4 regions of the Nonomuraea sp. CA-141351 genome follow, and region 3 is predicted to be linked to each of the others. Evidence: riboswitches for the same ligand, from Rfam matches in the RefSeq annotation. Region 3 holds a riboswitch; each other region holds the start of a gene.
What was found. A riboswitch is a leader RNA that binds a small molecule or an ion and turns the genes downstream of it on or off. The one in region 3 is predicted to bind cyclic di-AMP.
Positions count from the first base shown of each region.

Region 1 (7,804 bases), 5.5 Mb from region 3:
CCCCACCCGGCACGAAGGTGATCCGGATCGGGTGGCCATCCTCCTTCCGGGCGCGTCATACGTGCCGGCCCGCCCTCTCCTCCACTTCGCCCGCGTCGTGCTCGCGCATCACGGGTGGACCGTGCAGGAGGTCTGGTGGGAGCCGCCTACGGCAGACACGATGGCCGGACGCGAGGCGTGGGTCGTCGAGCGGGCGCGGGAGGCCGTGGAGGCGGAGAGCGCCGGTCAAGTGCTCGTGGTGGGCAAGTCGCTCGGCACGCTCGCCGCACCCCTCGCCGCCGAACGAGGACTGCCCGCCATCTGGCTCACCCCGTTGCTCACCGTGGAGTCCGTCGTCGGGGCGCTGCGGCGGAGCAAGGCTCCCACGCTGCTCGTCGGCGGGGCGGCCGACAAACTGTGGGACGGTGAGGTCGCGCGGGGTCTGGGGCACCCGTATCTCGAGGTTCCGGACGCCGACCACGGCATGGAGATCTTCGGAGACCCGGTCGCCTCGGCCCGGGTGCTCAAGGACGTGACGGAGGCCATGGACCGGTTCGTGGCGGGGCTGCGCGCGTAGGCATGCGGTGGCGACCGATCTCCCGCGACGCCCTCGTCGAGGAGCTGGCCGAAAGGGTCGCCGCGCGGCAGGGGTGGGTACGGGTGGCCGTGGACGGCGCCCCGGCCGCGCGTCCTGAGACGCTGGCAGACGAGCTCGTCGCGCCGCTGCGGCTGCGCGGGCGGCCCGTGCTGCGGGTGTCGGCGGGCGACTTCCTACGGCCCGCGTCGCTGCGGCTGGAGCACGGCAGGACCGACCCGGACGCCTTCTACGAGGACTGGCTCGACGCCAAGGCGCTCACGAGGGAGGTCCTCGAACCCCTGGACCCGGGCGGCACCGGGCAGGTGTTGCCACGGCTCTGGGACAGCCGCGTCGATCGGGCGTACCGGGCGCCGTACCAGGAGCTGCCCCCGGGAGGGGTGGTGATCGTCGACGGGACGCTGCTGCTGGGGCGGGGGCTGGCGGTCGACCTGAGCGTGCACGTGTGGCTGTCGGCGGGGGCGCTGGAGCGCGGGACACCCGAGGACGAGCTATGGCGGATGCCCGCGTACGAGCGGTACGAGCGAGAGGTACGGCCCCAGCAGGCCGCCGACATCGTGGTCAGGGCCGATCACCCGGACAGGCTGGCCCGCCTGGCCAACGACGCGTGACGCTGGAACGGGGCGCGGGTCATGTGTGAAACCCGGGTGGCCGCCGGGAAAGGCGGCCACCCCCGTCAGCGCGCCGTGGGGCGCTTGCCGTGGTTAGCCTTCTTCTTCTTGCGTGCCTTGCCCTTGCGTGAGCGCCTGGCCATAGCTCGCCTCCGATGATCGACCGGAACCCGAGCCTCTCTCTCCCCAGGTGACCAGCGCAAGGGCACCACGCTAACTAACATTCCCCAACAATTCCGTGTCATAATTTGGTGGAATCTGTTGGAAGGAGCGGGTGTGCTCGCACAACAGCGTCAGCAGACGATCCTCGAACGCGTGCGCAGCAACGGCGGCGTCCGGGTGGCGGACCTCGTCCGCGAGCTCGGCGTCTCCGACATGACGATCCGCCGCGACCTCGAGGTGCTGGCCGAGCGCGGGCTGCTGGAGAAGGTGCACGGCGGCGCCACCGCACTCGGCCCCGGCTCGACCGAGGAGCCGGGGTTCACCGCCAAGTCGGCCCGCCAGCAGCAGGAGAAGGAGGCCATCGCGCGGCGCGCGGCCGGTCTCGTCAGACCGGGCACGGCCGTGGCCCTCTCGGCGGGGACGACCACGTGGGCGCTGGCCCGCCACCTCATCGGCGTCCCCGAGCTGACGGTGATCACCAACTCGATCCCGGTCGCCGAGGTCTTCCACCGCAACCCGCGCTCAGACCGCACGGTCGTGCTGACCGGCGGCGTGCGCACGCCGTCCGACGCCCTGGTGGGCCCGGTGGCCGTGGCCGCGATCCGCCGCCTGCACGTGGACACGCTGTTCCTCGGCGTGCACGGGATGAGCGTGCGGGCCGGGTTCACCACGCCCAACCTGCTGGAGTCGGAGACCGACAGGGAGCTGGTGGCGGCAGCCACCAGACTGGTCATCCCCGCCGACCACACGAAGTGGAACACGGTCGGCATCAGTACGATCGCCGAGCTGAGCGAGGCCGACGTGGTCATCAGCGACGCGGGGCTACCCGAGGACGCACGCACGGAGCTGGCCGAACGGGCCGGAGAACTGATCATCGCGGAGGGCTCTCCTTGAAGCGCACCATCACCCACCTGGCCGACGGCCGAGAGCTGATCTATTTCGATCGGCGTGACGACGCCGACAGGAGCGCGATCGACCGGCGGACACTCGACCCCCGGCCGGTGGCCTCCGAGCTGCGTTACGACCCGCTGACCGAAGAGTGGATCGCGATGGCGGGGCACCGGCAGACGCGCACGTTCCAGCCGACCGGCTCGGCGAGCGAGTGCCCGCTGTGCCCGTCGTCGGACACGCGCTCGTCGGAGATCCCGGCGTACGACTACGACGTCGTGGTGTTCGAGAACCGGTTCCCGTCCTTCTCCGGCAATTTCGGGACTTACCAGGATGTGGGCGGGTTGAGCGATGTTCGCCCGGGAGCGGGGAGGTGTGAGGTCGTCTGCTTCACCTCTGAGCACTCGTCCTCCTTCTCCCGGCTCTCCAGCGACCAGGTGGAGCTGGTCATGGAGGCGTGGGCCGACCGCACGGCCGAGCTGTCCGGGATCGAGGGTGTGGAGCAGGTGTTCTGTTTCGAGAACCGGGGCGAGGAAATCGGTATCACGCTCGCCCACCCGCACGGCCAGATCTACGCCTACCCGTACGTCACGCCCAGGACCAAGCTCCAGCTCGCCGCCGCCAGGCGTTACACCAAGGGCAACCTGTTCGCGGACGTGCTGGCCGCCGAGCGGGCCGAGGCGACGCGGGTGGTGGCCTCCAACGAGCTGTGGACGGCGTTCGTGCCCGCCGCCGCGCGCTGGCCGTACGAGGTGCACATCTACCCGCACCGGCAGGTGCCCGATCTGGCCGCGTTGTCGGAGGAGGAGCGCTCGGCGTTCGCGCCGCTCTACACCTCGGTGCTGCGGGCCTTCGACGACCTGTTCGGCGTCGTGATGCCGTACATCTCGGCCTGGCACCAGGCGCCCGTACGGCGGGATCGCGAGCTCGCGTACCTGCACCTGGAGCTGTTCAGCATCAGGCGGGCGCCGGGGAAGCTCAAGTACCTGGCCGGGTCGGAGTCGGCCATGGGTGCTTTCGTGAACGACGTGCTGCCGGAGGAGGCCGCGCGTATGCTTCGATCACAAGTAGATCACTATTAGGTTTCTAGTTAGGGTCGCATTACTTGTGATCTACCACTAACATCCCTTTTGCACCGGCTGTAACTGCCGTTGCATGCCTAATCCCGGGCGTGTCGCCCGGGAGCCGGGGACCCACCTCGTTCTGGGGTGAATCCGACCACGTGTCGGTAGGGCACCTCCACGCCCGAACCCGTCAGCTAACCCGGCCGGCAGAGGGAGAGGAACATCCACGTGGCGGCTCCGTCCCCCGTGGCGCTTGCCATCGGTCTCATCACTGCCGCGGCCATCGCCGTCCTGCCGGCAACCGTGGCGTCGGCGGCCCCCAAGCCGTCGGAGACCGAGCTCCGCGCCCAGCTGAAGCAGCTCAACAGCAAGGTTGACAAGCTCATCGAGAAGTACAACCTCAAGCGCGTCGAGCTGGCCAAGGCGCAGCAGGCCGCCAAGGCCGCCAAGGACCGCCTGGCCACCGCGGAGCAGACGCTGGCCACGGCCGAACAGCGGGTCGCCGACGTCGCCAGGATGCGCTACCAGAACCACGACCCATCGGTGCCCGCCATCCTGCTGTCCCAGAACGCTCCCGGTATCGCCCTGCTCGAACAGCTCACAGCCGAGCAGCAGGCCGTCGTGCAGGGTGTGGCCAAGGCACGCGACGAGAAGAAGCAGGCCTCCGACCAGGCCGCCGCGCTCGCCACCCAGATCAGCGCGGACGCGAAGGACGTGGCCAAGCAGCGCCAAGAGGCCCAGGACGTCATCAAGGACATCCAGAAGAAGCTCCAGGACCTGGTGCCGTTCGGCCCCGGCCGCAATTCGAACGGCAGCTGGGCCCCGGAGCTGCCCACGGGCTCGGACAACATCACGGCCCGTACGCGGCTGATGAAGGCGGAGGTGGCGAAGAACTTCAAGCTGCCGTACGAGGTGGGCTGCTTCCGCTCAGGCTCCAGCGGCGAGCACCCGCTGGGGCGGGCCTGCGACTTCATGATGAGCACCGGCGGCACGATGCCGGCGGCCATCAACAACGCCCTGGGTGACCGCATCGCGGACTGGGCGCTCAAGAACAAGGACAAGCTCGGCGTCAAGTACGTGATCTGGAAGCAGCGCATCAACATGGGCTCGGGCTGGCGGGCCATGTCGGACCGCGGCAGCATCACCGAGAACCACTACGACCACGTGCACATCTCGATGTACTAGAAATGGGGATTTTGCATCTGGTGCTGTATATCCACTGGTTGAGATGGCGTTCGTGCTGGCAGCCATGCGGTTGAGCGTTCGGAGTGCCAGCTCCGCCGTGTCGCCTGTGGTGCTCTGAGCCGCATTTCTTCTCGTTCTCCGGACACCTTCTCGCATCAGATGCGAGGGGGTGTTGACGGTGAGAAGGGCGGCTGTGGAGCGCCGTTCGCGCGCACCTACCTGCTGCGACGCCTGCGTGGAAGCCACGTGATCAGCACGGCCAGGGCGACGGTCGCGCAGGCGCCCGCCGAGTCGATGTCGCCTTCGGCGAACGCCAGTGCCGTCGGCAGCAGCGGCATCCAGAAGAAGGCCACGGATGGCATTTCGTTTGTATCGCTGCTTCGGCGGGATCTCGGGAGAACTCGGCCCTGGTGTACATGATCGCCACGAAGGGGCCCATCGTGAGGATCACGAACAGCCAGTGGATGCCGGTGGTGGGCGCGAACTGGAGTCAGGCCAGATCCGCAGCGCTCATGGTGCGTCCTTCCTGGTGCGGTGGTGCCTGTGCGGGCCTTTGCGACCGTAGAGGACAGACGCTTATGCCTTCCAAGACCGGTTTCGCCATGAACGGATGACCCGTAAGGCATAGTCCCTCGCTGAGGGTCCGCATCCGGCTCGCCGCCCCGCATTGAGCTCACCCAAGGAGCGTTCGACCAGGCGATGCGAAGCGCCTCGCGGCCCGGCTGCAGCTCCATCATGCCGCTCAGGACATAACGCCATAGCAATATTAATCTTAGACAAGATAACCCTTGAGCCATAGCTTCGGGAGGTGTGAGAAGCCAGATTCCACCTCAAGGGAAGGTTGGGGTAGCGATGCCTACGCAACGCGAGGTAGATGAAGCCAAGATCCGCCAGCTGGTCGACAAGATCGTCGAAGGGCTCCAAGGCAAGGATCTCGAGGGTCTGAAGCGGCTTTACGCAACGGACATTGTGTCCTTCGACATCGAGCAGCCGCTCCAGCATGTGGGGATCGAGGCGAAGCTCAAGAACTGGGCGCCCGTGTTCACGTTCTTCGAGAGCGTGACCTATGAGGTTCGAGACCTGACGCTCACCGTGGGCGATGATGTGGCGTTCGGGCACGCGTTCGCTCGTCTCGGCGGCACGCTGAAGAACGGGACGGCAACGAGCGGTATGTGGGTCAGGGTCACGTACTGCCTCCAGAAGATCGACGGCACGTGGTTGATCGTGCACGACCAGGTCTCGGTGCCGCTCGACATCTCCAGCGGCAAAGGAGTTGTCGACCTCGAGCCCTGATCCCGCCACCCCACTCCCGCCTGCGCCGCGTCGCCGCGGCACCACATTCATGGAGGAAAGCCATGACCCCCGTCCCCGCGACCGTCGAGATCCCGGGCTATCTGGCCGGCACCTGGAAAGCCGACCCGGTGCACTCCGAGATCGCCTTCACCGTCCGTCATCTCATGATCAGCAAGACGCGTGGCCGGTTCACCATCTACGACGTCACGCTCGTCACGAGCGAGGACCTGCTGGGCACGTCGGTGGCCGCGACGATCGACCTCGCGTCCATCGACACCGGCAACGAAATACGTGACAACCACCTTCGCACCGCCGACTACCTCGAGATCGAGAAGTACCCGACGATGAGCTACCGCTCGACCGGCATCCGCCAGACCGGCGACGGTTGGGCCGTCGACGGTGAGCTGACGTTGCACGGCGTCACACGGCAGGTACCGCTGGCCGTCGAGGTGAACGGGTTCGGCCCCGACCCGTGGGGTGGACAGCGGGCCGGCTTCTCCGCGACCGCGGAGATCAACCGGCGCGACTTCGGCATCGACATCAGCACCCCGATGGAGGCCGGTGGCGTCGTAGTCGGCGACAAGGTGTCGATCAGCCTCGAGATCCAGGCCGCTCTCCAGAAGTGACCCGACCCGGACGGGCGGCTCGCAAAGCCCCATCCACCGATCGTGCGGTGTCCCGATTCCGCGGTTCGACCGAGCGGATCGGGACACCGCCACTCTGGTCCAGCGCCTCGTCGAGCTCAGGAGGATTGCCGTGAGCGCCGATCCCGGCATCGTCATCATCGGGGCGAGCCTGGCCGGCGCGAAGGCTCGCCAGGCCCCCGCTGGTGCATGGCCTGGCCGGCCTTGAACTCCTCCGCCCGCGCACCCAGGCCGACCGCCATGGGCGCATCGCCCTGGTGACGGCCTGTCCGCGGCCGGTATGCACCGATGCCATGACCTCGCCCAGCACGGCTGCGATGTCCGCGAGAAGCCCCGCGGCCGCCACATGCCGGTGTCCGCTGTGAACCTGAATGACAGGCTGGAGCCGGAGGCCGATCTCTCGGCTGCGAGCCCGTGCGCGGCTACCGACGGCGGCGGACTGGGCGCCATCGCGCACCGCCTGATCGAAGCGGCGAGCGGATCACGCCCTGCATCGTCGACACGACACCCGACAACGTGACGATCATGAAGCGCGTCCTCAGCGGTTCTCCTGTGGCTCGCCGGTGATCCAGTTCCAGTTGGCGATCGTGGTGCGCATCAGGCGGGCGGCGGTGGATAGGTGGCTGCCGGCGCCCCAGTGCAGGGTGACCGCGCGCCGGCAGTCAGGGCTGTCGACGGGGACCCAGGCGGCGGGGACCCTCGTGGGGCTGGTCCGGGCGAAGGCGGGGACGAGACCGATGCCGAGCCCCGCGCTTATCAGGGCCGCGATGGAGCTGAGCTCGTCGACCTCGCAGACGATCTTCGGGGTATGGTCTCGTGCGGCGAAGAGCCGGTCCAGGAGGCGGCGTTGCCAGTGCCCTTTGCGGGCGCTGACGAAGGGCTGGTCGGTGAGCTCGTCGATGCTCACCGACGTACGGCTCGACAGCGGATGGTCGAGCGGCATGGCCACACCGACCGCCTCATCGAGCAGTTGGACCGCCTCCAGGCCGTCAGCGGAGATCGGCTGGGAGGCGACGCACAGGTCGACATCCTGGGCCCGCAGGTGACGGCCCATGTCCTCGGCCGCCATCCAGCGGAGTTCGACCTCAATGGTCGGGTGAGCTCGTTTGAAGGCCGCCAGCGGCCCGGTGAGCGTGAGGAAGGTCTCCGACGCGAGCCGTACGGTGCCCACGCCCTCGCTGACGGCCTCGGCGACGGCTCGCCGCCCCGCATCCAGCTCACCCAGGGAGCGTTCGACGTAATCGCGGAAGAGCTTGCCCGCGTCATTAAGCCGCAGCCGGCCGCTCCGGTCGAACAGCGGTGTGCGCAGCTCGCTCTCCAGCCGGGCAATGGTACGGCTCAGCGACGGTTGGGCGACGCGGAGCTCCTCGGCCGCGCGGCTGA
Region 1 is NZ_CP191982.1:9,415,235-9,423,038, reverse strand. Features, by position in the region: gene ACQPWU_RS44210 (hypothetical protein) at 1-556, shown strand, start outside; gene ACQPWU_RS44205 (uridine kinase) at 559-1,185, shown strand; gene ACQPWU_RS44200 (50S ribosomal protein bL37) at 1,251-1,328, opposite strand; gene ACQPWU_RS44195 (DeoR/GlpR family DNA-binding transcription regulator) at 1,462-2,241, shown strand; gene galT (galactose-1-phosphate uridylyltransferase) at 2,238-3,317, shown strand; cyclic di-AMP (ydaO/yuaA leader) riboswitch at 3,382-3,522, shown strand; gene ACQPWU_RS44185 (coiled-coil domain-containing protein) at 3,528-4,484, shown strand; gene ACQPWU_RS44180 (hypothetical protein) at 4,700-4,846, opposite strand; gene ACQPWU_RS44175 (YybH family protein) at 5,295-5,777, shown strand; gene ACQPWU_RS44170 (YceI family protein) at 5,840-6,403, shown strand; gene ACQPWU_RS44165 (LysR substrate-binding domain-containing protein) at 6,960-7,804, opposite strand, start outside.
Region 1: linked by a shared signal. The riboswitch ahead of ACQPWU_RS44185 (coiled-coil domain-containing protein) and the one ahead of ACQPWU_RS18755 (C40 family peptidase) in region 3 are both predicted to bind cyclic di-AMP.

Region 2 (7,804 bases), 4.2 Mb from region 3:
GAGGGAGAAGCTCGACCGCCTTCGCAGCGAAGGCGTCGACCCTTACCCGGTGAATTTCCCACGCACGGCGACCAACGCCGAGGTCAGGGAGAAATACCAGGGCCTGGAGCCCGACACCGCCACCGGTGAAACGGTCGCGGTCGCGGGGCGCGTCATGCTCAACCGTGTGGGCGGCAAGCTCTGCTTCGCAACGATCCGCGACGGCGACGCCGACCTGCAGGTCATGATCTCGCTCGACAAGGTGGGCGAGGAGTCGCTGGCCTCGTGGAAGCGCGACGTCGACCTGGGCGACCACGTGGGCGTCACCGGCGAGGTCATCACCTCCCGGCGCGGCGAGCTGTCGATCCTGGCCGACAGCTGGCAGATCACCGCCAAGTGCCTGCGCCCGCTGCCGGAGAAGCACGTCGGCCTCACCGACCCCGAGGCACGAGTCCGCCAGCGCTACGTCGACCTCATCGTCAACGACGAGTCGAGGAAGATGGCCCGCCTCCGCAGTGCCACGGTGCGCGCGGTGCGCGACTTCTGGCACGAGGAGGACTACCTCGAGGTCGAGACCCCGATGCTGCAGCCCATCCACGGCGGCGCGACGGCCCGGCCCTTCAAGACCCACATCAACGCCTACGACATGGAGCTCTACCTTCGCATCGCGATCGAGCTCTACCTCAAGCGGCTCGTGGTCGGGGGCATCGAGAAGGTCTTCGAGATCAACCGCAACTTCCGCAACGAAGGCGCCGACTCCACGCACAACCCCGAGTTCACGATGCTCGAGGCGTACGGCACCTACCTCGACTACAACGACATGGCCGACCTGACCCAGCGGATGTACCAGAAGGCCGTGGTGGCCGCCCTGGACACCTCCGTGGTCGTCCACGACGGGGTGGAGGTGGACCTGGGGATCGCGAGATGGCCCCGCATCACCCTGTACGGCGCCGTCTCCGAGGCCGTCGGCGAGGAGATCACCACCTCGACCACGTTGGAGGAGCTCCGCAAGCTCGCGGACCGCCGCGAGGTCCACTGGGACCCGAAGTGGGGCTCGGGCAAGCTGGTGCAGGAGCTCTTCGAGGCACTGGTCGAGCACACGATCGTCCAGCCCACGTTCGTCATGGACTACCCGCTGGAGACCTCGCCCCTGACCCGTCAGCACCGGGACAACCCGCTGCTGACGGAGAAGTGGGACCTGATCGGCTTCGGCACCGAGCTGGGCACGGCCTACTCGGAGCTGGTCGACCCGATCGAGCAGCGCCGCCGCCTGACGGAGCAGTCCCTCCTGGCAGCCGGCGGCGACCTGGAGGCCATGCAGCTGGACGAGGACTTCCTGCAGGCCCTCGAGTACGCCATGCCGCCCACGGGTGGTGTGGGCGTGGGGATCGACCGCATGATCATGGCCTTCACCGGCAAGAACATCCGCGAAACCATCCTGTTCCCGCTGGTCAAGCCCACCCACTGACCCGTACGGCGGCCCGCCGCCCGCGTCGCCCGCTGGGGTGCGCGCGAGGGCGGCGGGTCAGGGGATGAGGACGAGGCGGCCGCGGAGGCCGCCGGCGGCCAGGCGGGCGTGGGCCTCGGCCGCCTTGTCCAAGGGGTACGTCTCCGCCACCCGCAACGTCAGCAGGCCACCCTCCACCAGCCGCACCACCTCCGCGAGCTGGGCGGCGTCGGCCCGGAAGAACACCGTGGCGACGTCGATCCCACGCAGCCCCACGGGCGCCACCCCCGCGGAGAGCGCGACGAAGGCCCCGCCGTCCCGCACGGCGTCCAAGGCCGCCAGGCCGAGCACGGCCGCGTCCACGACGGCGTCCACGCCCCCGGGGACGAGGGCACGTACGGAGGAGGCCACATTGTCGCCGCGGGGCACGAACCACTCGGCCCCCAGCCCTCGGACCAGCTCCTCGTCCCCGGCACTCGCGACCGCCGCCACTCGGGCACCGCGCAGGGTGGCCAGCTCGACCAGGTAGCCGCCGACGGCTCCAGCCGCCCCCGTGACCAGCAGCGTACGGCCAGGGCCGGCGCCCGCGCGGTCGAGTGCCTGCCAGGCCGTGAGCGTGTTGAGCGGGATCGTGGCCGCCTCCACGGCCGTGAAGCCGCGTGGGGCCCGCGCCACCGCCGAGGCGTCGACCACCACGTACTCGGCCTGCGCCTTGACCGATAGCTCCAGGCGCGCCACGAGTCCGATGACCTCCTCGCCCACGCGGAACGCGACCCCGTCGCCCACCTGGTCGACGGTCCCGGCGGCGTCGAAACCGAGCCCGTACGAGTCCAGCTTGCGGGCCACGCCGTGGTCCGCGAGCGTCCCGGCCGCCACGGCGAGGTCGAACAGATTCACCCCGGCCGCCGCCACCTTGATCCGCACCTGTCCGGGCCCCGCGGTGGGCACCGGCACCTCCACCAGCTGAGGAGCGCCGGAGCCGCCAATGAGTGCACGCATGTTCGTCATGGCGACGAGCGTAGGAAGAGTTACTCTCTTCTGGTAAGGAGGCACCTTGAAGTGCGTAACCCACCCAGGAGGAGGAGCGAACAGATGGCCACGAAGACGGCGGTGGAGCGGCGTGACGAGGCCAGGCAGGCGTTCGACGCGTACTTCGCCCAATGCCCCTCCAGGAAGCTTCTCGACCGCCTCAGCGACAAATGGGTCACCCTCCTGCTCAGCGCGCTGGCGGAGGGGCCGCGCCGCTACAGCGACCTGGCCAGGCGCGTCGCGGGCGTCAGCCAGAAGATGCTCACCCAGACCCTGCGCGGCCTGGAACGCGACGGCCTGGTCTCGCGCACGCTCACTCCGTCGGTGCCCGTACGGGTGGACTACGCGCTCACCCCGCTGGGCGAGAGCCTGATGCCGCTGGTGGCCGCGATCAAGAGCTGGGCGGAGACGCACATCGAGGACGTCGAGGCGGCCAGGGACCGGTACGACGCCACCAACGCCTGACCGAGTCCCTTACAGAAAGTGGTCGCGAAGCTGCCTTCCGGCACGCCGGTTACCGATACGAGGGCAGTTGTCAGCATCGGGTCAAGGTCGCCGGCGATTGTCCCGCTCCAACGCCGGAAGCGCCCGAAGCCTCACGAGTGCCGGCATGATCGCCATATCGGGGACCGGGCACGCACGCCCGGAAACAGGGCCGCCGGCCACGGGCGGCGGCGCGAGCAGCGCGGCGGCGGCCACTCGATTACCCCTAGGCCAATCGGAGCATGCGGCTCCGAATAATCCAATACGTCGGCTTGACCTGGATCTCTCGAATGGAGTGCCGGCGCCGTACAAAGCGAGCGATTGGTGGCTCGCCGTGCGAGCGGAAGATCGCGAATCGCGCGCTCCGGCGGCAACGACCGGCTTATGGATCACACCGAAACTCCGCGCCGAACAGATCCAAATCGGCAACGCCCGAAGATCCCATTGATGGCACATGGCAGGCCCAATGAGATCACTCATCCGAGACCGGGCGCCCTGACATATCGCGAGTGCCTCATATATAACGGATCATGTCAATAGAGCTCGTCAAGTGCGGCGATTGTCATGCTTGACGACCTTTCCAGGATGCGTTTACCGTCTGCGAGGAGCGGCTTTGGCCCATCTGTGAGGTCCGAGTTCTGCTGTTGGGGGGGAGGGCTCCCGATGGATGTGCTCACTGAAGGCGTTGAGCTAAGCCATGCTGATTTGGCGCTGCTGGCGGAGCTGGCAAGGGGAGTCACGGTCGATCGGGTGGGCAGACGTCTGGATATCAGCGGGCGCACGGTACGCCGGAGATTACGGGGCATCTGCGACCGCATCGGCGTCGCCACGGCGATCGAGGCCGTGGCCTGGGCCGCGCGCCGCCAGCTGATCTAGTGCTGCGGGATGTCTCAGTCGGCGATGCGCACCGCGCCGGCGAAGGGCCGCCTGCCGAGTGCCGAGACCCGTACGACGTCGCCCGTCTGCGGGGCGTGCACCATCATGCCTCCGCCGATGTAGATGCCCACGTGGTGCAGGTCGCTGTAGAAGAACACCAGGTCGCCGGGCCGCAGCTCAGAGCGGGAGATGTGCCTGCCCGCGGTCCACTGGTCGCCGGTGTAGTGCGGCAGCGAGATGCCCACCCGCTGGTACGCCGCCATGACCAGCCCGGAGCAGTCGTAGGAGCTCGGGCCCTCGGCGCCCCAGACGTACGGCTTGAGCTGCTGCGTGAGCGCCCACCGCGCGGCCTCCGCGGCCTTGCCGCTGCCCGCGATGGGCAGGTTGACCCGCACGGCGCGCGTGCCTGGCTGCCCCGCCTCGCCGAGGGCCCGCTTGAACAGGCTGCTCTCGACCTTGGTGACCAGCTTGGTGATCTTGTCGCGCTTGGACTGGAGGTCATCGACGATCTTCTGGACCTCGTCGATGCGCGCCTTGGCGCCTGCCTTGGCACGGGCGGCGGCGTCCATGGCCTTGGCGAGCTGGTTGATCTCCTCGCCCTGCTCCTGCTCCAGTGCGTACGAGGTCGCGGCGCGGCTGAGGAACTCCTCGGGGTCCTCGGAGGTCGCGAACGCCAGAGTCTTGGTGAGGCCGCCCGTGATGTAGGCGTTCTGGGCGAGCAGGGCGGCCTTCGCGCGCTTGGCGGCCAGATCCGTCTCGCTGCTCGTCAGCGTCTTCTGCGCGACCTCAGAGGCCTTCTTGGCTGTCTTGAGCTTCTCCCGCTGGCCGTTGTACTGCTCGGTCAGCGTCTCGATCTGCGTGTGCAGCTCCTGGGCCTGGTCGGCGAGCTCCTTCAACGAGGGCTTGGGGTCCGCGGACGCCGAACCGACGGGGATGGCGAACAGCAGCGCGGCGACTGTGAGACTCACCACACCGAAGTGGCGTGGGCGCCGTGCCCGTTCCGGAGGGCGGGCGTGCTTGCCCGCCGACTTCCCCCCGCCGTTGCGCGTGCGCTTCACCAACCAGCTCCTCTCTTGGACGCCTACCGGGTTAGCTGACGGGTTCGGGCCGGAGCAGCCCTACCGAGAGACTCGGACTCACCCCTGTGGTGGCGCTGGAGGTCGCCACCGATGGATCCCCGGCTTCCCTTTCGGGAATTGAGCGTGTCTCCCGCGCGGCACGCGTGGAAACATTGTCGCTGGACACTAATGCACTCCAGGTTCGTGCTCAACCAGAACTGCCAAGTCTGTAGAGGTTTCACAACCGAAGGGTCACAAGGTGATCTCGTGATCACCTGTGCAGAACAGACCTTATGCCCTCTATGTCCGTGCTTTCGCGCAAACGAGACTGGGGGCAAGCTCCGTGCTCGTCTGGCCACGGGATGTAACAGGATGGGCCGAGCTATGGGAGTTAGGGCCGAGCCGTAATGAGATCTGTACCCTGGAGAGCCATGGAGCAGGTGGCCGAACTGACAACGCCCGAGACCGCGGTGGTGGTCCGGAGAGCCCGCACGCCCGACGTGCGCGCGGTCAGGCGCCTGGTGGACACCTACGCGGGCGCGGGCCCGCGGCTCCTGGAAAAGGCCACTGTGACGCTGTACGAGGACGTACAGGAGTTCTGGGTGGCCGACCGAGGCGGGCAGGTCGTCGGCTGCGGCGCGCTCCACGTGCTCTGGGAGGACCTCGCAGAGATCCGCACGGTGGCCGTGGATCCCGAGTGCCGGGGGATGGGCGTCGGCCACCGGATTGTCTCCGCGTTGATCCAGCACGCCAAAGATCTGGGTCTGCGACGTGTATTCTGTCTCACTTTTGAGGTCGACTTCTTCGCGAGGCACGGGTTCCGCCCGATCCAGGGCACACCGGTCTCACCCGAGGTCTACGCCGAACTGCTGGCCTCGTATGACGAGGGTGTGGCCGAGTTCCTCGACCTGGAACACGTCAAGCCGAACACGCTGGGCAACACCCGCATGCTGCTCCACCTGACATCGGGTGACGCGGACCTTGACCAGATGGAAAGGTGATTGTTGATACCTATGTCGATACGTTGGGCAGCACAGGCATGTGTCCTGACACGTGCCACATGCGCACTCGAAGCGAGGTGACACGGTGAGCACCGGACAGCCGCCGTATCCACAGGACGAATCCGGCGACAATCCCGCCGGCACTCCGGAATACGGTCAACAGAACGCGGGTCGCCGCCCCGGCGAGCCCGACCCCGACGTGACTGTGGTCGGCTACCGGGCGGACGATGCCTACGGTCAGCAGCCCCAGTACGGCCAGCAGGGCTACGGCCAGCAACAGCAGTATGGCCAGCAGCCCCAGTACGGCCAGCAACAGCAGTACGGTCAGCCCCAGTACGGGCAGCAGCCTCAATACGGCCAGCAGCCCCAGTACGGCCAGCAGCCGCAGTCCCAGCCCGGCTACGGGCAGCAGGGCTACGGCCAGCAGGCCCAGTCGCAGCCGGACTACGGGCAGCAGCAGTATGGTCAGCAGCCCCAGTACGGCCAGCAGCAGCCGGGCCAGCAGGGCTACGGCCAGCAGCCCCAGTACGGCCAGCAGCCGCAGTCGGGCCAGCAGGGTTACGGCCAGCAGCCCCAGTCGCAGCCCGGCTACGGGCAGCAGGGCTACGGCCAGCAGCCTCCCTCGGGCCAGCAGTACGGTCAGCAGGCCCAGTCCCAGCCTGACTATGGTCAGCAGCCTCAGTACGGCCAGCAGCCGCAGTCGGACTACGGGCAGCAGGGCTACGGCCAGCAGGCCCAGTCGCAGCCGGACTACGGCCAGCAGCAGTACGGCCAGCAGCCGCAGTCCCAGCCGGACTACGGGCAGCAGCAGTACGGTCAGCAGCCCCAGTACGGCCAGCAGCAGCCGGGCCAGCCGGACTATGGCCAGCAGCAGTACGGTCAGCCCCAGTACGGCCAGCAGCAGGCCCAGCCGGGCTACGGCCAGCAGTACGGCGACCAGCAGCAGTACGGCCAGGCTTACGGGCAGCCGCAGCAGTACGGCCAGCCCGGCTACGGTCAGGCCCACGGACAGCCGGGTCCGGTGGGCGTGCAGCCGCCCGGCGCGCCGGCTCCGCTGGCGGAGTGGTGGCAGCGCCTGGTGGCGAGGATCATCGACGGCGTCATCTTCGGCATCCTCTACACGCTGATCACCATCGTCGTCAGCCTGCTCGCCGTGGGCTACGACTCCGCCACAGGTCTTACCACCGGTATCCTGAGCGGCTTCCTGGTGGGGCTCGTTCAGTATCTCCTCCTGGCCTTGCTGTATGTCGGCTACGACTTCTTCATGACCAAGATGAACGGCCAGACGGTCGGGAAGATGGTCATGGGCATCAAGGTCGTGCCGGTCGGTGCCGGGATGCCGCCCGGCGGCCTGGCCACCGACGCGGCGCTCAAGCGTGCGGCAGGCACCTGGGGCTGGTACTTCCTCGGCGTCATCCCGTTCATCGGCCCGCTGTTCGGCGTCATCGGCACGGGTCTGAACGGCGCCTCGCAGCTGTGGGACAAGCCTCTGCAGCAGACGTTCGCCGACAAGTTCGCGAACACCGTAGTGGTGAAGATCAAGTAGTTCACGCGACAGGTAAAAGCAGGGGCCGGCTTCGTGCCGGCCCCTGTTTTGTGTGCGGGAGGCGTACCAAAATGAGGGCCTGGGTCGCTGATGACGCGAGGTGGGAGTTATGGCCGGGTCGCCGTCGTGGGCGGACGCGCTGCCCGCGGAATGGTGGGAACGGCTCGCCGCCCGAGCGATTGAAGCGCTCGTCTTCGGGGTGTTCTATTACATTCTGTTCATCGCGCTATGGGGCATCTTCCGAACTGTAGGCATGCTGGAGGTGTTCGACGGCCGGCTGCCCGGTGCGTTCGCGTGGTTGGCCGCAGGGCTGGGTTATGTGGGCTACGACTGGTGGGCCCATTCCAGGCGCGGCAGGACGTTCGGGAAGGCGATCATGAGGATT
Region 2 is NZ_CP191982.1:12,479,737-12,487,540, reverse strand. Features, by position in the region: gene lysX (bifunctional lysylphosphatidylglycerol synthetase/lysine--tRNA ligase LysX) at 1-1,447, shown strand, start outside; gene ACQPWU_RS58700 (NADP-dependent oxidoreductase) at 1,505-2,434, opposite strand; gene ACQPWU_RS58695 (winged helix-turn-helix transcriptional regulator) at 2,519-2,920, shown strand; gene ACQPWU_RS58690 (LuxR C-terminal-related transcriptional regulator) at 3,602-3,814, shown strand; gene ACQPWU_RS58685 (NlpC/P60 family protein) at 3,829-4,872, opposite strand; cyclic di-AMP (ydaO/yuaA leader) riboswitch at 4,878-5,027, opposite strand; gene ACQPWU_RS58680 (amino-acid N-acetyltransferase) at 5,304-5,873, shown strand; gene ACQPWU_RS58675 (hypothetical protein) at 5,884-6,879, opposite strand; gene ACQPWU_RS58670 (RDD family protein) at 6,895-7,419, shown strand; gene ACQPWU_RS58665 (RDD family protein) at 7,529-7,804, shown strand, end outside.
Region 2: linked by a shared signal. The riboswitch ahead of ACQPWU_RS58685 (NlpC/P60 family protein) and the one ahead of ACQPWU_RS18755 (C40 family peptidase) in region 3 are both predicted to bind cyclic di-AMP.

Region 3 (7,804 bases):
GGTCGCCGATCGAGGTGACGCCGGCGCGGCGGCGTACCAGGCCGAACACCAGGAACAGCAGGATCGCGCCCAGAGCGGCGGCGAGGGCGCCGATGAACGTGCCGTAGAGGACGTCGTTGTACTTGGCGTGGCCCAGCTCGTGCGCCACGACCAGCTCGACCTCCTGCGGCGGGGCCTTGAGCAGCGTGTCGTAGACGACGATCCTGCGCGTGGCGCCGAAGCCGGACACATACGCGTTGAGCGCCGTCGTCCTGCGCGAGGCGTCGGCGACCAGCACGTCCTCGACGGACACGCCGTCGCGCCGGGCCATGGCGAGCAGGTCCGTGCGGAGCTGGCCCTGCTGCATGGGCGTGAAGTCGTTGAACAGCGGCTCGAACACCACCGGATAGATGAACGACATCGCCACCGTCAGCAGGAACGCCCCGACGGCGGCGGGGATCCACCAGCGCTTGAACCTGCGGGCCAGCGCCATGAGCACCAGCAGCATGAGGCAGAGCAGGAACGCCTCCACGCCGATGTTCTTGAACCGGTCGCCGATCCAGGACCCCCAGTCCTGGGTGGACAGGCCGTAGCCGCGCAGCAGCGTCTCGAACCAGATGCCGAGCGGCAGCCTGACCAGCTCGATGATGGCCGTGATGACGACGACGCCGAGCACCACCCGTACCCACCAGGGGCCCTTGAGCCAGCCCACCACCTTCGCGCCGAACGGCGTGGCCATGAGCAGCCCGGCGAAGACGAGCGTGAGCGCCAGAGACAGGTAGCTCGGCAGGCTGGTGGCCGTGTCGAACGCCTTGCTCCTGGCGATCTGCGCGGCGGTGAAGTCGCGCGCGGGGTCGGGCGGTCCGGAGGCCAGAAGGTGCCAAGGGGTGCTGAAGGCGGCCACGGCCAGGATGACCAGGCCGAGCAGCACGGCCGCCACCGCCGCCTGCCGCCTCAGCCGCCGCCCGTCCGCGGTTTCGCGCGGCCTGTCCCCGTTCACGGACACACCCGCCCCTTTGACGTTCCCCTGCGATTCCTTCGGCCGCGTCACCCCGTTGCCGGTCGGCTCGGCGCCCAGGGCGGGGACCGCGCCCCCTGCCTCCCCGCCGTGCTGCGCTGCTCCGTCCGTATCTCGCTGTTCGTCCATGTGCCTCCCCCTTTACGCGAGCTGGTCTCGCACGTAGTCGCGCCACCGTGCGGTCAGCGTCGCCGCGGAGAGCCCCAGCGCGGCGAGTGCCTGATCGACGCCGACTGACCGGGCCTCACGGTAGAGCCTCACCAGCGTCCCCTCACCGAACCGGTCAGCGAGGAAGCGACACGCCAGCCAGGCCTCCTGGTACGCCCGGGCGAGCCGTTGGGGGTCCCGCCCGTCGGCGGCGAAAGCGGCAGGTCCGGGCAACTCACCCGGCAACCGGCCGGACCGCACCTCGGCGGCGAGCTCAGCGGCGGCGGTCCTCACGGGCAGCCCGGAGTCGCGGTAGCCGACATAGTCGGCGAACCCCTCGTAGAGCCAGACGGGCAGGCGGTCGGTGCCCGCCACGACGTGGGTGAGCTCATGGGTGAGTACGACGTCCTTGCCGGTGGAGTTGAGCTTGGCGAAGAACTCGGGGACGACGATCACCCGCCCGCCGTCGGCCACCGCGGCCAGCCCCTCGACCTCTCCCGCCCCGGCCAACCCGGCCAGCCCGGCCGCTTCGGCGGCGGAGCCCGGAACGACGATCAGCGGTCGTACTGGCCCACCGAGCACGTCCGAGACCCGCTGCCCGGCCGCGTCGGCCCTGCGCGCGAGCTCGCGGAGCTCACCGGATGGGGCGTGGTGCCCGACGACGACGGACCGCGCTCCGCGGACGACGACCGCACCATCACGCCACAGGTGGTGGGCTTCCTGCGGAAGGATCGGCGAGTCGGGGGTGGGGGCGCCGGCGGAGGCGACGGCGAGGAGCACGATGGAGACCACCGCGACCCGCCGACTCACCCACCCGGACACGATGCCCGATCGTAGCCGCCCCGCAGGGGGCACCTTGGCCGCACCGCGCTCCGGACCAGCGGGCGCCGGGGTCTGGATCGACGGGCCTCTGAGCGTCGGTGGGCCACGCCGTCATGCCCGGGGACCATTGGGACACGCACCGGGCTCGACACGGACCCTCAGCCGCCGTCATGCGCCGCCGAACGCGAGCCGCCGGCCGTGCGCCGAGGCCCGTTCCAGCGGCCGGGGTCGCGTCGTGTGAAGCCGTGCGGCGCGAAGCCGGGGGTTGTGAGGCCGTGTGGCGCGGTGTCGAGCGGCGCGGAGCCAGGGGTGTGGCGAGGTGTGGGGTGGGAGGCAGACACCCTCCGCTGCGTGCGGCCGTCAAGGGTTGTGTGGTCCAACGTGCGCCGTTGCGGCGGCCAAGCCCGTGCGGGTCAGCGAGCGTCCCCCTGGGGGCCCTCAGCCACGTGCGGCGGGTGGCGCCGCCCGTGCTCCGCCGTACCAAATAAAAAAGGGACCTCAGCAAAAGAGGACGAGCCCCGCCCGAAACGGGTTCGGGCGGGGCTTGGTCACAGGCCGGGACGGACCGCGCCCACGAAGGACGACTTACGCCATCTGCCCAGCTTGTCGATGCGCACCCGTTCGCCTGTCCGCGGCGAGTGGATCATCTTGCCCTTGCCGACGTACATGCCCACGTGGCCGAGCCCGTTGAAGAACAGCAGGTCACCAGGCTGGAGATTCCGCCAGGAGACCTTGCTCTTGATGCGGGCGAACTGGCTGTTCGTCACGCGCGGGATCTTCACCCCAGCCTTCTTCCAGGCGTACTGGACGAGGCCGGAGCAGTCGAACGAACCAGGACCTGTGCCTCCGTAGCGGTACGGGTCACCGATCTGGTGCTTGGCCGCCGAGACGGCCTTGCGAGCCTTGGACTTCTGCCGAGCGATCTTGACTGCCCTGAGCGCTGCGGCCCTGGCCGACTTCGAGGTTCGGGCGGCCGTGGCCGCCTTGGCCGTCGAATCCGACGTGCTCGCCGCCGCCTGAGCCGTTGGGGCATGGAGGACCAGACCTCCGGCCGTCACGGTCATCGTGAGCGCTACGCCACTCAGGGCAAGGCGGGACAGACGGGGGTTCTGCGGGGAGGTAGACAGGATTTCTCCTTGAGTCTTCCACGAATGCCTACCGGGTTAGCTGACGGATTCGGGCCTGGAAGTAGCCCTACGGCGCGATCTGCGCGCCGATTCACCCCTGATCCCTGGGGAACTGGGATCGCTGGGTCCCCGGCTCCGTGCCTCCTGGCTGCACGGACTCGGCAAGCCACCGCCCGATCAAGATGTTGATATGGGGATATGGGCGGCGACCAGCGGATCTTTATCTGTCTCACATCGGGATAGACCGATGCGGGTTCGCGGAGGACATGGCTTGTTCACCGCGACGACGCCAGAAGCTACGCCGAACCGTCAAGAATCAGCAAAGCGAGACATGGGCTGTAAAGATCAGATAAAGGGGGCTGTAAGAGTGAAAATCCCTGCTGGAACCCCAGGCTCCTTTATCGAAATGTGACACTGCTCACACTTCGATTCGCCTGCGTTTGTCAGGCCGCAATTGTCGCCTTTTTCACATTTGTTGCGATGCCTCACACGACGCTCACGCGTAGGGAGCGTTCCCGCCGCGGGACGGTGGTGTCTCCGCCACCCCGGCTCGACCCCGGCCGCCCCGGCCGCCATCAACGACGCTGCATCGTAGAAGCGCTTCGAATGATCGTTCAGCCACAACATCCCGCACGAAGAACTCCACCCCGGCCGCCGTACATGTTGCGCCGGCCCCACCGCACAACACCTCGCCGACCCGGCGCAGGGAAGGCGGCAGAGCACCGCGACGTGCGGAATGGGCTTCAAGTCGATCAAGCGATCTAGCTGGTCAGACGCTTGAAGGTCATGAAGCCACGTAAGGCAAGCAGGCAACTGGATCGTCGAGAGGTCAACCGGCTCCCAAGCCGCCCGCGGTGTTCAGAGCCCTGGCTGAACAGGCGCTGCTTATGCCGGCTGTGCTGTATGCGGCGCGCCAGGTAGCGGGGGGCATGTCGGCCTGGCGGCTGTCAGTTCTCCGGGTGCACCATGAGAAGGACAGCGCGATTGTGCGCGGCCTGACCTCGGTACAGGTGCGGGCGAGCGGCATTGAACCGGATGGCATCGCCTTCGGCCAGTTCGGTGGGGGAATCGGCCGGGCCGGTGGTGACGCGTCCGTGGGTGAGCACGAGGCATTCCTCGACGCCGGGCAGGTGGGCGTCGGAGTGCTGGGTGCTCTGGGCGATGGCGATGTCATAGACCTCCACGGTGCCGCGCATTCTGATGCGGTGGAGGAGACGCGCGCTGACCGCGTCGCCCTCGACCCGCGGCCGCCTGTCGCCGGCGCGTACCACCTCGACCGTCGAGGCGGGCGTTTCCAGCAGCTCACCGAGAGACGCCTTCAACGCGGTGGCCAAGGCCCACAGGGTGCTCAGGGTCGGGTTGCCCTGGCCCTGTTCGATGCCGTGCAGCGTGGTCTTGCTGATGCCACTGGCGGACGCCAGGTCGGCCAGCGATATTCCGGCCGCCGTGCGCAGCCGGTGCACGTTCTGCCCCACCACTTGCGTAAGATCCATGCGTATCAGCATAGTGATATGCCTGTACCAGTGAAATGGTTCGACTGTGGAGGCGGCATGACGGTGACGCGGCTGCGTGACATCCCGGGCATCGGTGTGGACACCGTTGGTGACGCGGCCGACGCGGTGAGCGACCCAGAGTTCTTGCGACTGGAGAATCTCGACACCGACCTGCGTCCGCCCGCCGTCGCCATCGCCACCACGCATGCCGCCATCGACGACGACGCGGCCAACAGCTATCTGCCGTTCCAGGGGCATCGCTCCCTTCGCGCTGCCGCCGCGGCGCACGTCGGGCGCATCTCAGGACGCCGCTATGACGCCGGCACCGAGTGCGTCAGCGTGGCAGGCGGGCTCAACGGCATCCTCAACACGCTGCTCGCAACCGTGGAGCCCGGGCAGGAGGTCGTGCTGTGCGACCCCATCTACGCAGGCCTGGTCAACCGGGTGCGGCTCGCGGGCGGCGTCCCCCGCTTCGTCCCCGCACAGCCCACCGCGGACGGCTGGACCATCGACGCCGAACGACTCGCCGGCGCCGTCGGACCCGACACGGCGGCGGTCCTGATGATGGGGCCGGCGATGCCGACCGGCCTCGTCCTGGACGACCGCCACTGGTCCGCCCTCGCCGACGCCTGCGAACGCCACAACGCTTGGTTGATCTACGACGCGGCCATGGAACGCATCCGCTTCGACGGCCGCCCTCCCAGTCACCCGGCGGCCCACGAGGGCCTGGTGCGGCGCACCATCACCGTCGGTTCGGCCTCCAAGGAGCTGCGGCTCATCGGCTGGCGCGTCGGCTGGGTCGTGGGCCCCGCCGACATCATCGCCGACATCCGCCTCGTCGGCTTGACCAACGTCGTCTGCCAGGTCGGCCTGGCCCAAGACGCCGTGGCCGCCGCACTGGACGCACCCGACGCCGATGCCGACGTCGCCGCCGCCACCGCCGAATGGCAACGGCGCTGCGAGACGGTCCTGCATCAGCTCGCCGCCTACCCGGTCATCCGACCGCACGGCGGATGGTCACTCCTCATCGACACCAGGCCCCTGGAACTGACCGCTGTCGAACTGTCCCAGCGCCTGTTCGACCGGGCGAAGATCGCCGCCACTCCCATGGACGGCTGGGGCCCCAGCGGAAGGCACTACCTGCGGGTAGTGTTCGCCAACGAACCCGTCGAACGCCTCACCAGCCTCAGCGATCGCTTCCGCCTGGCCATCCAATGACAGGCCGGAAGCCGCAGGCGCCGCGGGGTGCGGTCGGCGCTGTTCTGGGTCCACATCAACCCTCAACGGAAGAGAATCCTCAGCATGGCCGTCATCCACCACACCACCCTCAAACCGACCAAGCTAGAACTGCTCACCTCCTGGCTACCCTCCCGGCCGTGGTACCACGGTGGCGCGGGCGAACCAGAATTGGCCAAGGCCGGCGGCTTCCGGCTGGATGACCCGCAGGGTGAGGTCGGGATCGAGTTCATGGTGGTCACCGACACCTCCGGCACTCACCCGACCAGCTACCTGGTGCCGCTCACCTATCGCGGTGCCCCGCTCGACGGGGCGGAGCACGCCCTCGTCGGCACCATGGAGCACGGGGTGCTGGGGCGGCGCTGGGCCTACGACGGCTGCCACGACCCGGTGCTGGTCGCCCAGTTGCTGGCTCTGATCGAGGGCCGGGTCCAGGCCCAGGACCAGAACACCAGCGACACCCCCGACCGGGAGGTCACCCGCTCCTACCTCGGTGGCAGCCTCACCCCCACGGACTTCACCACTGCCGCCGACGACCAAGAGGGCACTGAGCTGCCTGCACCGCGGGGTACGGCCCTCCGTTTGCACCGGGTCCTGCGTCCCGCCCCGGACGACGCACCTCTCCTTCCACCGGAAGCGACGGGCCACGTCGCCGGCTCCTGGCACATGCCGGATGGCACCCGCCCGCGGGGGCTGTTCGTTGTCTTGCACACCGGCCCTCGCGCCTGAGGGGCGATGGGGCCTCCGCAGTCGGTCGGTGGCCCAGCGCGAGAAGACGTGCCTCAGGCGGCGGAAACCCCGCCTCAGTGCCGGGAACTGCCAGAAACGGCACCCTACGGGCGGATGGCGCCCAGGAGCGAGTTGCCGTAGGAGGAGAGCTTGACGACCTTGACCACGTCGCCGGTTTGGGGCGCGTGGACAATGTCCCCGTTGCCGGCGTAAATCACGACGTGGCCCAAGCTCGAGCTGAAGATGAGGTCCCCCGGCTGGAGGTCGTCCAAGGAGACCCTGCGGTTGGCCCCCCACGCCCACTGTTGCCACGTCGTACGCGGCAACGACACGCCGCCGGCGCGCCACGACGCCTGGGTCAGGCCTGAGCAGTCGTAGCCTCCTGGACCGGTCCCGCCGTAAATGTACGGCTTGCCTACCTGGGCGAAGGCGAAGCGCAGGACTGCGGCGGCGTTGCCCGAGGCCGGGCCCGTGTACTTGATGCCGACGCTGTTCGGGTTGCCGGGATTGTAGGCGCCCAGCTTCCTCAGCAGCTTCTTCTGCTCGGTGATCAGCTTCATGATCTCCGAACGTTCCTTCTCGACCCCGTCCCGCTCCCTGTCCGCGGCCTCCAGCGCCTTCTGCGCATTGTCACGCTCGACCTTCAGCCCGCGGTTCTCGCGATCGAACGCGGCCAGCTTCTCCGCCCGCTCCTTCGATACCTGCCCGGCCAGCGTCAGCCCCGTCAGCAGGGCCTGGGGGTTGTCCGTGCTGATCAGCCCGGGCAAGGAGGTCAGGTCGGCGCCGTACTTGTAGCTGTCCACGGCCATGTCGATCACCTGGGAACGCAGGTCCGCGACGGTCGCCAGCTTGCGCTTGTAGCTGTCGTTCAGCTTGGTATAAGAGCTCTTGGCCTTCTTGTAGCGCTCCGTGGCCGTGTTGAACCGGTCGACGACCTTGTCGGCCTTGTCGTTGAGCTTTTCGAGCTTGGCCTTGGCCTGCCGGAGTGTGGGTTTGGGATCAGCGGTGGCAGCGCCTATCGGGGACAGGACCAGCCCAAGCGCGAGACCCGCGGCCACCGGTACCCTGCCAAACCTCACTGTGTCGCCTCCCAGGGATGATATCTGGGGCGAAATAGTACAGAAGTGGCGGGTGAGGTCTCACCTAAACGTACAAATCGTGATGGAGGGCCGTCCCAGCCGGTCCGTAATCTAAGCCCGGCCCAGCCTGCGCAGCAGCAGTCCAGACTGAACGGGTCTGGCTCCCATCCGCCT
Region 3 is NZ_CP191982.1:3,948,937-3,956,740, reverse strand. Features, by position in the region: gene ACQPWU_RS18765 (M48 family metallopeptidase) at 1-1,126, opposite strand, end outside; gene ACQPWU_RS18760 (hypothetical protein) at 1,139-1,966, opposite strand; gene ACQPWU_RS18755 (C40 family peptidase) at 2,515-3,030, opposite strand; cyclic di-AMP (ydaO/yuaA leader) riboswitch at 3,104-3,267, opposite strand; gene ACQPWU_RS18750 (helix-turn-helix domain-containing protein) at 4,041-4,586, opposite strand; gene ACQPWU_RS18745 (pyridoxal phosphate-dependent aminotransferase) at 4,644-5,804, shown strand; gene ACQPWU_RS18740 (maltokinase N-terminal cap-like domain-containing protein) at 5,889-6,551, shown strand; gene ACQPWU_RS18735 (NlpC/P60 family protein) at 6,656-7,630, opposite strand; gene ACQPWU_RS18730 (NYN domain-containing protein) at 7,742-7,804, opposite strand, start outside.

Region 4 (7,804 bases), 3.5 Mb from region 3:
GGGCGCAGCCGACAATTCCGTGGCCACCACGGAGCAGAGAAACTGCCCAGAGCGGAGACCTTCGTGCGTCACCGGGCCAAAGCCTCCAAGGTCGGAAGACACCTCGAGAACCAGGACACCGTCACTGGGGCGCCGTCCAAGACGGGCGTTCGTTCAGCATCTTGACGTCCACGTCGGCGACCGTCTTGTGGGCGTCCGCCATCCTGGACAGCTCCTGCACGGTGAGCACCTCCCTGATGTCGGAAAAACCGCCGGGCGCACGTTGTTCGACCAGCTTGACGGTTTCGTCCACCGGGAACCGCCGACTGGCCAGGACGAGGTCGATCGTCGCCGACCGGCGCCGCCTTTCGTATTCGGCCAAACCCTTGACCGGATCGCCGGCATACGCGAGCGCCATGGCCAAGAACCGCGCATCCAGAACCGCCTGCGAACCACCGTTGGAACCCACCGGATACATCGGATGCGCCGCATCTCCCACCAGCGTCACACGTCCGACACCCCAAAAAGGCAATGGATCCCTGTCCACCATCGGATATTCCAGGACTTGACCGGCCCCGGCGATCAGCGTCGGCACGTCCAGGAAAGGCAGACGCCACCCGGCGAAATGCGGGAGCACGTCATCAAGCCGCCCCTCACGCCGCCAGTCCGCCTTGGCCACCGCCGGCCCCGGCTCGGCCACCCGCACCTCGGCCACCCAGTTCACCAGCGCCCGCCCCCGCGCGCGGGTCTGCGCGCATATCGGATACGCCACGATCTTGGCCGCGTCGTCGGCCCCGGCGACCACCATGGAGGCCCCGTCGAGACATGACTCCAACTCCGTGATGCCCCGCCACATCGTGATTCCGCTCCATCGCAGCGGATCGCCGTCCGGATGCAGCCGTGCCCTGACCGTTGAGTGGAGGCCGTCAGCGCCGACCAGCACATCCGCCGTCCGCACCACCGTCCGGCCGGTGGCCACCTCGCGCAGCCGTACCCCCACCGGCTCCGCACCGGCTTCTCCCGCCCCGTACTCGAAGTCCTCAAAGGCCACGCCGAGGCTCACCGCGTCCGGGCCCAGCCGCTCCAGCACCGCATCCAGGAGGATCATCTGCAGACGGCCACGGTGAATGGAGTATTGCGGCCAGTGGTATCCCGCGTTCCGACCGCGCGGCAGTGTGAGAACCACGTCACCATGCCGGGTGGTGTAGATCAGGGCGTTCGTCGGTATCCCAGTCCCCTCCAGTGCTTCGCTGAAGCCCAGCTCCACCAGTTCCCGCACCGCGTGCGGCTGCAGGTTGATGCCGACCCCCAGCGGCCGCAGGTCCGATACCGCCTCCACGATCGCGCAGTCGATCCCTGCGGCGTGCAGACTGAGCGCCGTCGAAAGCCCTCCGATGCCGGCACCGATGACCAGTACGTTCATGCCAGCTCAGTGCCCTGGGGTAAGGAGGTCATGCCATGTCTCAGAGGCCCAGCCCACCCATAGCGGAGTACGAACAACGGAGTTCGAACAGCTCCAGGACGCATCGCCCTCACTATTGCCCACGGTCTAGCACTGACCGTCGCAGATCACACAGGTGGCCAGGCCGAAGACGACACTGAGGCCGCCGATCGGCGGGCGGAGATCCGGGACCTGTCGCGGCGAGTGCTGATCGGGGCGGTGCTGACAGCGCCGGTGGCGCCGACGGTGATGGCGCACGAGCTCTTCGGCGCTACCTGGGTGCCCGGCCTCCTGCTCGACCGCTGGGTGCAGCTCGCACTGATCACGCCGGTGATGTTCTACGCGGGCTGGCCGATCCACCGGGTGGGTTGGCTGAGCCTGCGCCACCGGGCCGCGGAGATGAACAGCCTCATCACGCTCGGCACGAGCGCCGCTTACGTCTACAGCCTGCTGGTCACCGCTGCCCCGGGGTTGCTGCCGGCTGAGCTGCGGGATGTGTACTACGAGGCCGTCGGCGTCATCCTGACCCTGATCCTGCTCGGCCGCCTTCTGGAATCGCGCGCCAAGGCCGGGGCCGGAGAGGCGATCCGCAAGCTGATCGGTCTGCAGGCCAGAACCGCTCGGGTACGCCGCGACGACACGGAGCGCGAGATTCCCATCGCCGAGGTGCTGCCCGGCGACCTGGTGATCGTCCGGCCGGGCGAGAAGGTGCCGGTGGACGGCGTGGTCGTCGACGGCCGTTCCACGCTGGACGAGTCCATGGTCACCGGCGAGTCGATCCCTGTGGAGAAACAGCCCGGCGACCAGGTGGTCGGGGCGACCGTCAACCAGACCGGCGCGTTCACCTTCCGCGCCGAGAAGGTCTGCGCACAGACCGTCCTGGCCCAGATCATCCGCCTCGTTCGGGCGGCGCAGGCGTCCAGGGCCCCCATCCAGCGTCTGGCTGACCTGGTGTCGGGCTACTTCGTCCCGGCGGTCATGGCCATCGCCGTGGTCACATTCGCGGCGTGGTACGTCGCGGGCCCCTCCCCCGCGTTCACGCTCGCCCTCGTGGCGGCGGTCTCGGTGCTCATCATCGCCTGCCCGTGCGCTCTCGGCCTGGCCACCCCCCTGTCCATCATGGTGGGCACCGGCAAGGCCGCTCAGGCCGGCGTCCTGATCCGCGATGCGGCGGCCCTGGAGACCGCGCACAAGCTGGACACGATCGTCCTGGACAAGACGGGCACCATCACCCGCGGCCGCCCGGCGCTCACCGACGTCGAGCCGCTCGCCTCCTGGACCGTCGATGATCTCCTGCGCCTGGCCGCTTCCGCCGAACGCTCCTCCGAGCACCCGCTCGGACAAGCCGTTGTCGCCGGCGCAATCGAACGCGGCCTGCCCTTGACCGACCCATCGGACTTCGACTCGGTCACCGGCGAGGGCCTCTCCGCCACCGTCGAGGCACGTCATCTGCTGATCGGCGGCCGACGCCTGCTGGCCGACGCGGGCGTGCCCGCCGTGAACCTCGAACCGGCCGCCGATCGGCTGGCCGCGGCGGGCCGTACCCCCATCATGGTGGCCGTAGACGGAGAGCCCGCCGGGGTGCTCGGCGTGGCCGACACCGTCAAGGACGACTCGCGCGTCGCCGTCGCCGCGCTCCAGCAACTCGGCCTGCAGGTCGTGATGATCACTGGCGACAACCGGCGCACCGCCGAGGCGATCGCCCGCCAGGTCGGCATCACCCGCGTGCTGGCAGAGGTGCTGCCCCAGCACAAAGCCGCCGAGATCGCCCGGCTCCAAAGCGAGGGCCGTCGGGTCGGCATGGTCGGCGACGGCATCAACGATGCTCCCGCCCTGGCCCAGGCTGACGTCGGCTTCGCCATCGGCACCGGCACGGACGTGGCGATCGAGGCCTCCGACATCACGCTGATCTCCGGCGCGCTCATCGGCATCCTCACCGCGGTGTGGCTCTCCCGCGCCACCCTGCGTAACATCCGCCAGAACCTGTTCCTGGCCTTCGTCTACAACGTGGTCGGCATTCCCATGGCCGCCGGCATCCTGTACCCATTCCTCGGCATCCGGCTCTCCCCCATCATCGCCGCCGCCGCGATGGCCCTGTCCTCGCTGTCAGTCGTCGCTAACGCCAACCGGCTGCGCCGCTTCACCCCGCCACCTCTCCAGCCCGCCGCGGAACCCCCGGCCGAACTGCCCGTCACCGTCGAGCCAGGCGCCGAGCCGGAGGAGACCATCGATCCGGTCTGCGGCATGCAGGTCGATCGCGCCACCGCCACCGCCTCACTCCAAACAAGGCGGCAGCACCTACTGGTTCTGCTCCAGCCACTGTCGGGACACCTTCACCGCACAGGGACCGCTGTCGCGCTCGAGGGGGCACGCCACTCGTCCCCACCCCATGCCTGAAGCCGATCACTCTCGCTATCGTCCTGCGCACCCTGCCTGCGGCGGGCCGACAGTTGACCCAGTAGGAGCGCTCATGGTGCTCATTGAAGGGACAGGTCGGGGCGGGACCTTCGTAGGTCCCGCCCCGGAATTTCGCCTGTCAGGCCTTGTACTGCGGGTAGCCGTACCCCACGACCTGCGACGTGGGGCGGATCCGCTCCTCCACCTTGCCGTTGCCGGTGTTGCCCTCGATCGTGGTGATCGTGCCGTCCCCGTTGTCCTTCTTGACCAGGCCCATGTGGTCAATGCTGTCGACGGTCTTGTCGTCCCAGGAGAAGTAGACGACGGCGCCTGGCTTGGCGACGGTGCCCCACCGGCCGTTGTTCTGGAACCACTTGGCCCAGGTGATGGTGTAGGCGTCCCACCCGACGGTAGGCCGAGCGCCGGCCTTATCGCCGACCCAGGAGACGAACATCGCACACCATGGAGCGTTCGCGTAGGCCTGGATGCTCCCGCCGTCACGGGCCACGGTCTCCTGCGCACGAGGCGAGGACATGTACCACTGGTGGAACGGCGTCCCGCCTCCTGCGGCGTTCTCGGTAACGCCCACCTGGGACTCCGCGATCTTGATTACCGCGTCCGCCGCGACCTGGCCGGGCTTCCGCTGGGCGACCTCTGCGGCGTGCGCACGGTCGTTCTGGTGCTCGGCGGCAAAGGCGGGGGTGCCAGTGATGAACGCGCCCGCGGTGACGGCGGCTGCGACCGCGATGTTCATCGGCTTCAGGGTGCGCGAAAGTACGGTCTTGGTCATGCTGGGGGTTGCTCCTTGCTTCCATGCCGCCTACCGGGTTAGCTGACGGGTTCGGGCCTGGAAGTGCCCTACGGAACGGCTCTGCGAGTGTTCCGATTCACCCCAAAGAATTGGGTCCCCGGTTCCGCTCTTCGCGGATTCGGCGGCCGCGCCTACCCGCTGGCATGCTGCTGGCGCAGGTAGAGCACGGTCTCGGCAATGAAGGACGCACACCTGTAAAGGGTCCTAGTCGTGCGCCCCAAGTACCCCCCTAAGGTAAGTATTCCCCATAGAGCAGTGCAAGACAGAACCATGCGATTCCGGGTAAAACTTACGAGCATCCCTTACCAGGCAAGGTTTTCAGTTGGGAATTCTTTACCTTCTTCCTGGACATTCTCCGCCCGATCAGGGGGCAGAGAGACTGGCCGTCGGACGGTGGTGGAGGACCCTCAGACAGTCGCGGCCCGGTGGCGTCCGGCGTGGCGCGCATGTCTGCCCGACGGCTGGCGCCGGCTCCTCACCGAGGTGAGCACAACGGCGATGCAGATTACGCTGACCAACGCAGCGCCGGGGACCATCACGCCCCTCCGGCGCCGCCCACACTCACCGGCGAGCCACCTGCGGGGGACACGCGGGATGACTCACATCTCAACGCGCAACCACCACAGGCAGCGATGCCCGCGCCAGAGCAGGCGAAGCTGGGGCATCAGATCTCCGCCGGGAAGATCGAGAACGCCAAGCGGCTGGGCATCAGTACGTGATCTACAAGCAGCGCATCTGGCACGTCCGCACGGGAACGTGAAAGGCGATGAGCGACCGCCGTGGCGTAACCGCCAACTACTACGACTACCCAAACATCTCTGTTCGCTAGGAACGGTGCGGTAGGGATGGCGTCGCAGTTGGTTGCCGTCATACCCGCAGGGGCGCGCGGCGGCGACGGCTCGCGTGTCAAGCGCCACTGAGCTCGACACTGGGCTCGCCACCTGGCCTACTACATGAACTAGTAGTATCTGCGCTATGCGCTATCCACGGCTTCGTGCAAGGGGTGTGCTGGTGGGCCCCGACGCCGGGGGACGGGTGCGCACCAGCCGGGATGAGGAGCGCACTTGGCGGGCGGGCGGCGCGCTGCCCGGTCAGGCCACCGCGTTCGCCGCCGTCGACAGCAACCGGATGCCGGCCGCAACGGAGGATGGAACTGTTTACGAGTCCCGGAACGGCGGTGTCGACTTCACCGTCGCGTTCCGACCCGCGGTCTCATGAGCGTCCGCGAGTTTAACCGTCGTCGCGCTCCATCTCGCGGCGCCGTGAGCGTGCTGCGTTCGCGGCGCATGCTCATTCCGACCGCCGTCGTGCTCGTGGCGGTGCTGGCCTATGCCGTGTCAGCAATCGCGCTGGCCGGGAAGATTCCGCCAGGCACACGGGTGGGCGACGTGGACATCGGCGGTCTGTCTCCGGAGGCTGCTCGCTCTCGCCTCGAAGCGGAGCTGGGCAAGCGGGTGAACCAGCCATTGACGCTGATCGCGGCGGGTAAGCGGAAGGAGGCTACGCCTGCGGAGCTGGGGCTGGGCTTCGATACCCAAGCGACAGTCGAGGCCGCGATGGCGGGCGCCGCCACTCCGATGGGCGTTGCCCGTTCCCTCTTCGGCAGTCGCCAGATCGCACCCGAGATCACAGTGGACGAGCAGCGTCTAACTGCCGGGCTCGCCGGTCTGGCCAAGAGCGTGGATACCAAACCGGTCGAGGGCGGCATCCGCTATCAGGGACTGGAACCGCGAGCGCTGCTGCCGAAGCCCGGACGCACGCTGGACCGCAACGGTGCGGCACAAGCCGTGCGGGCGGCCTTCGCGGCCGCACGCACCTCCGTCGAGTTGGACGTCCAGGCGACGTCTCCGAACGTCACCCCCGATGAAGTCCGCCGCATCGCCACGAGCACGGCACGCACGGCGATCGGGGCCCCGCTCACGCTGGCCAGCGGCGGCAAGCAGGCCACCGTGTCCCGGGAGCAACTGGCCGCCGGCCTCCGCTTCGTCTCTGACGGCCGGGGAAGTCTGCGCCCGTCCTACGACGCTGCCAAGATTTCCGCAGGCGTGGCCGAAACGCTGCTGATCACCCCGCCGAAAGACGCTTCCTTCAAGATCGTCAACGGCAGACCACAGGTCGTCCCATCCAGGGCAGGCCATGGCGTCGACATCAGGACACTCGGCCCGGCGATCTCCAAGGTCGTGGCGGCAGGCAGCCGCCGCGTCGATCTACCTGCCACCGAGCGGCAGCCCCGGGTTACCACGGGCGAGGCGAAGAAGCTCGGCGTGAAAGAGAAGGTCAGCTCGTTCACCACGCAATATCCGTGTTGCGCGCCTCGCGTGACCAACATCCACCGCATCGCCGACATCGTCGACGGTTACGTGGTTCAGCCTGGGGAGACGTTCTCGCTCAACGGCGTAGTCGGCAGGCGCGACAAGGCGCGTGGCTTCGTCGAGGCGCCAATGATTCTCAACAACCGGTTCGTCAACGACGTCGGTGGCGGGGTGTCGCAGTTCGCCACGACGATGTTCAACGCGGTGTTCTTCAGCGGCTTTCAGGACGTTCAGCACATGCCGCACCAGTACTACATCTCCCGCTATCCCGCCGGGCGGGAGTCCACGGTGTCCTACCCCCAGCCGGACTTCCGCTGGCGCAACGACTCCCCCTACGGTGTGCTGATCAAGACCTCGTACACGGCCACGTCGGCCACCGTGCAGTTCTGGAGCACCAAGCGCTACGACATCAAGTCGCAGAGCTCCGAGCGATATGACGTCAAGCCCATCCCGACCCTTACCGACTCCGGGTCCGAGTGCATCCCGATGGACGGCGTGGAAGGCTTCGCCATCGACGTGTGGCGCATCTTCGAGCAGAAGGGGAAGGTCGTGCGCAAGCAGCGCTTCCACACCGTCTACGATCCCGAACCCCGTCTCACGTGCAAAAAATGATTACTTAGAGCCAACCGTACATGTGCGGAGAGCGATATAGGCTGCTGCATGTGATCGTTGACATGCACCGGAGCGGCCGCGGACACGGCTGGTTGCTCGTGGTGTTCACGATCATCACCACGTTCCATCTCCTGCTCTGCGACATCGGGCCACACGCCCATGGCAGCCTGTCCAGCGCGCACCATCAGCTGATCTCACACGATCACGGAGGGGATGGCGACCACCACGCAGCAACGTGCGAGGATCCCACCA
Region 4 is NZ_CP191982.1:433,254-441,057, reverse strand. Features, by position in the region: gene ACQPWU_RS02210 (flavin-dependent oxidoreductase) at 122-1,402, opposite strand; gene ACQPWU_RS02205 (copper-translocating P-type ATPase) at 1,640-3,817, shown strand; gene ACQPWU_RS02200 (CHAP domain-containing protein) at 3,957-4,607, opposite strand; cyclic di-AMP (ydaO/yuaA leader) riboswitch at 4,620-4,762, opposite strand; gene ACQPWU_RS02195 (hypothetical protein) at 5,604-5,846, shown strand; gene ACQPWU_RS02190 (VanW family protein) at 5,891-7,552, shown strand.
Region 4: linked by a shared signal. The riboswitch ahead of ACQPWU_RS02200 (CHAP domain-containing protein) and the one ahead of ACQPWU_RS18755 (C40 family peptidase) in region 3 are both predicted to bind cyclic di-AMP.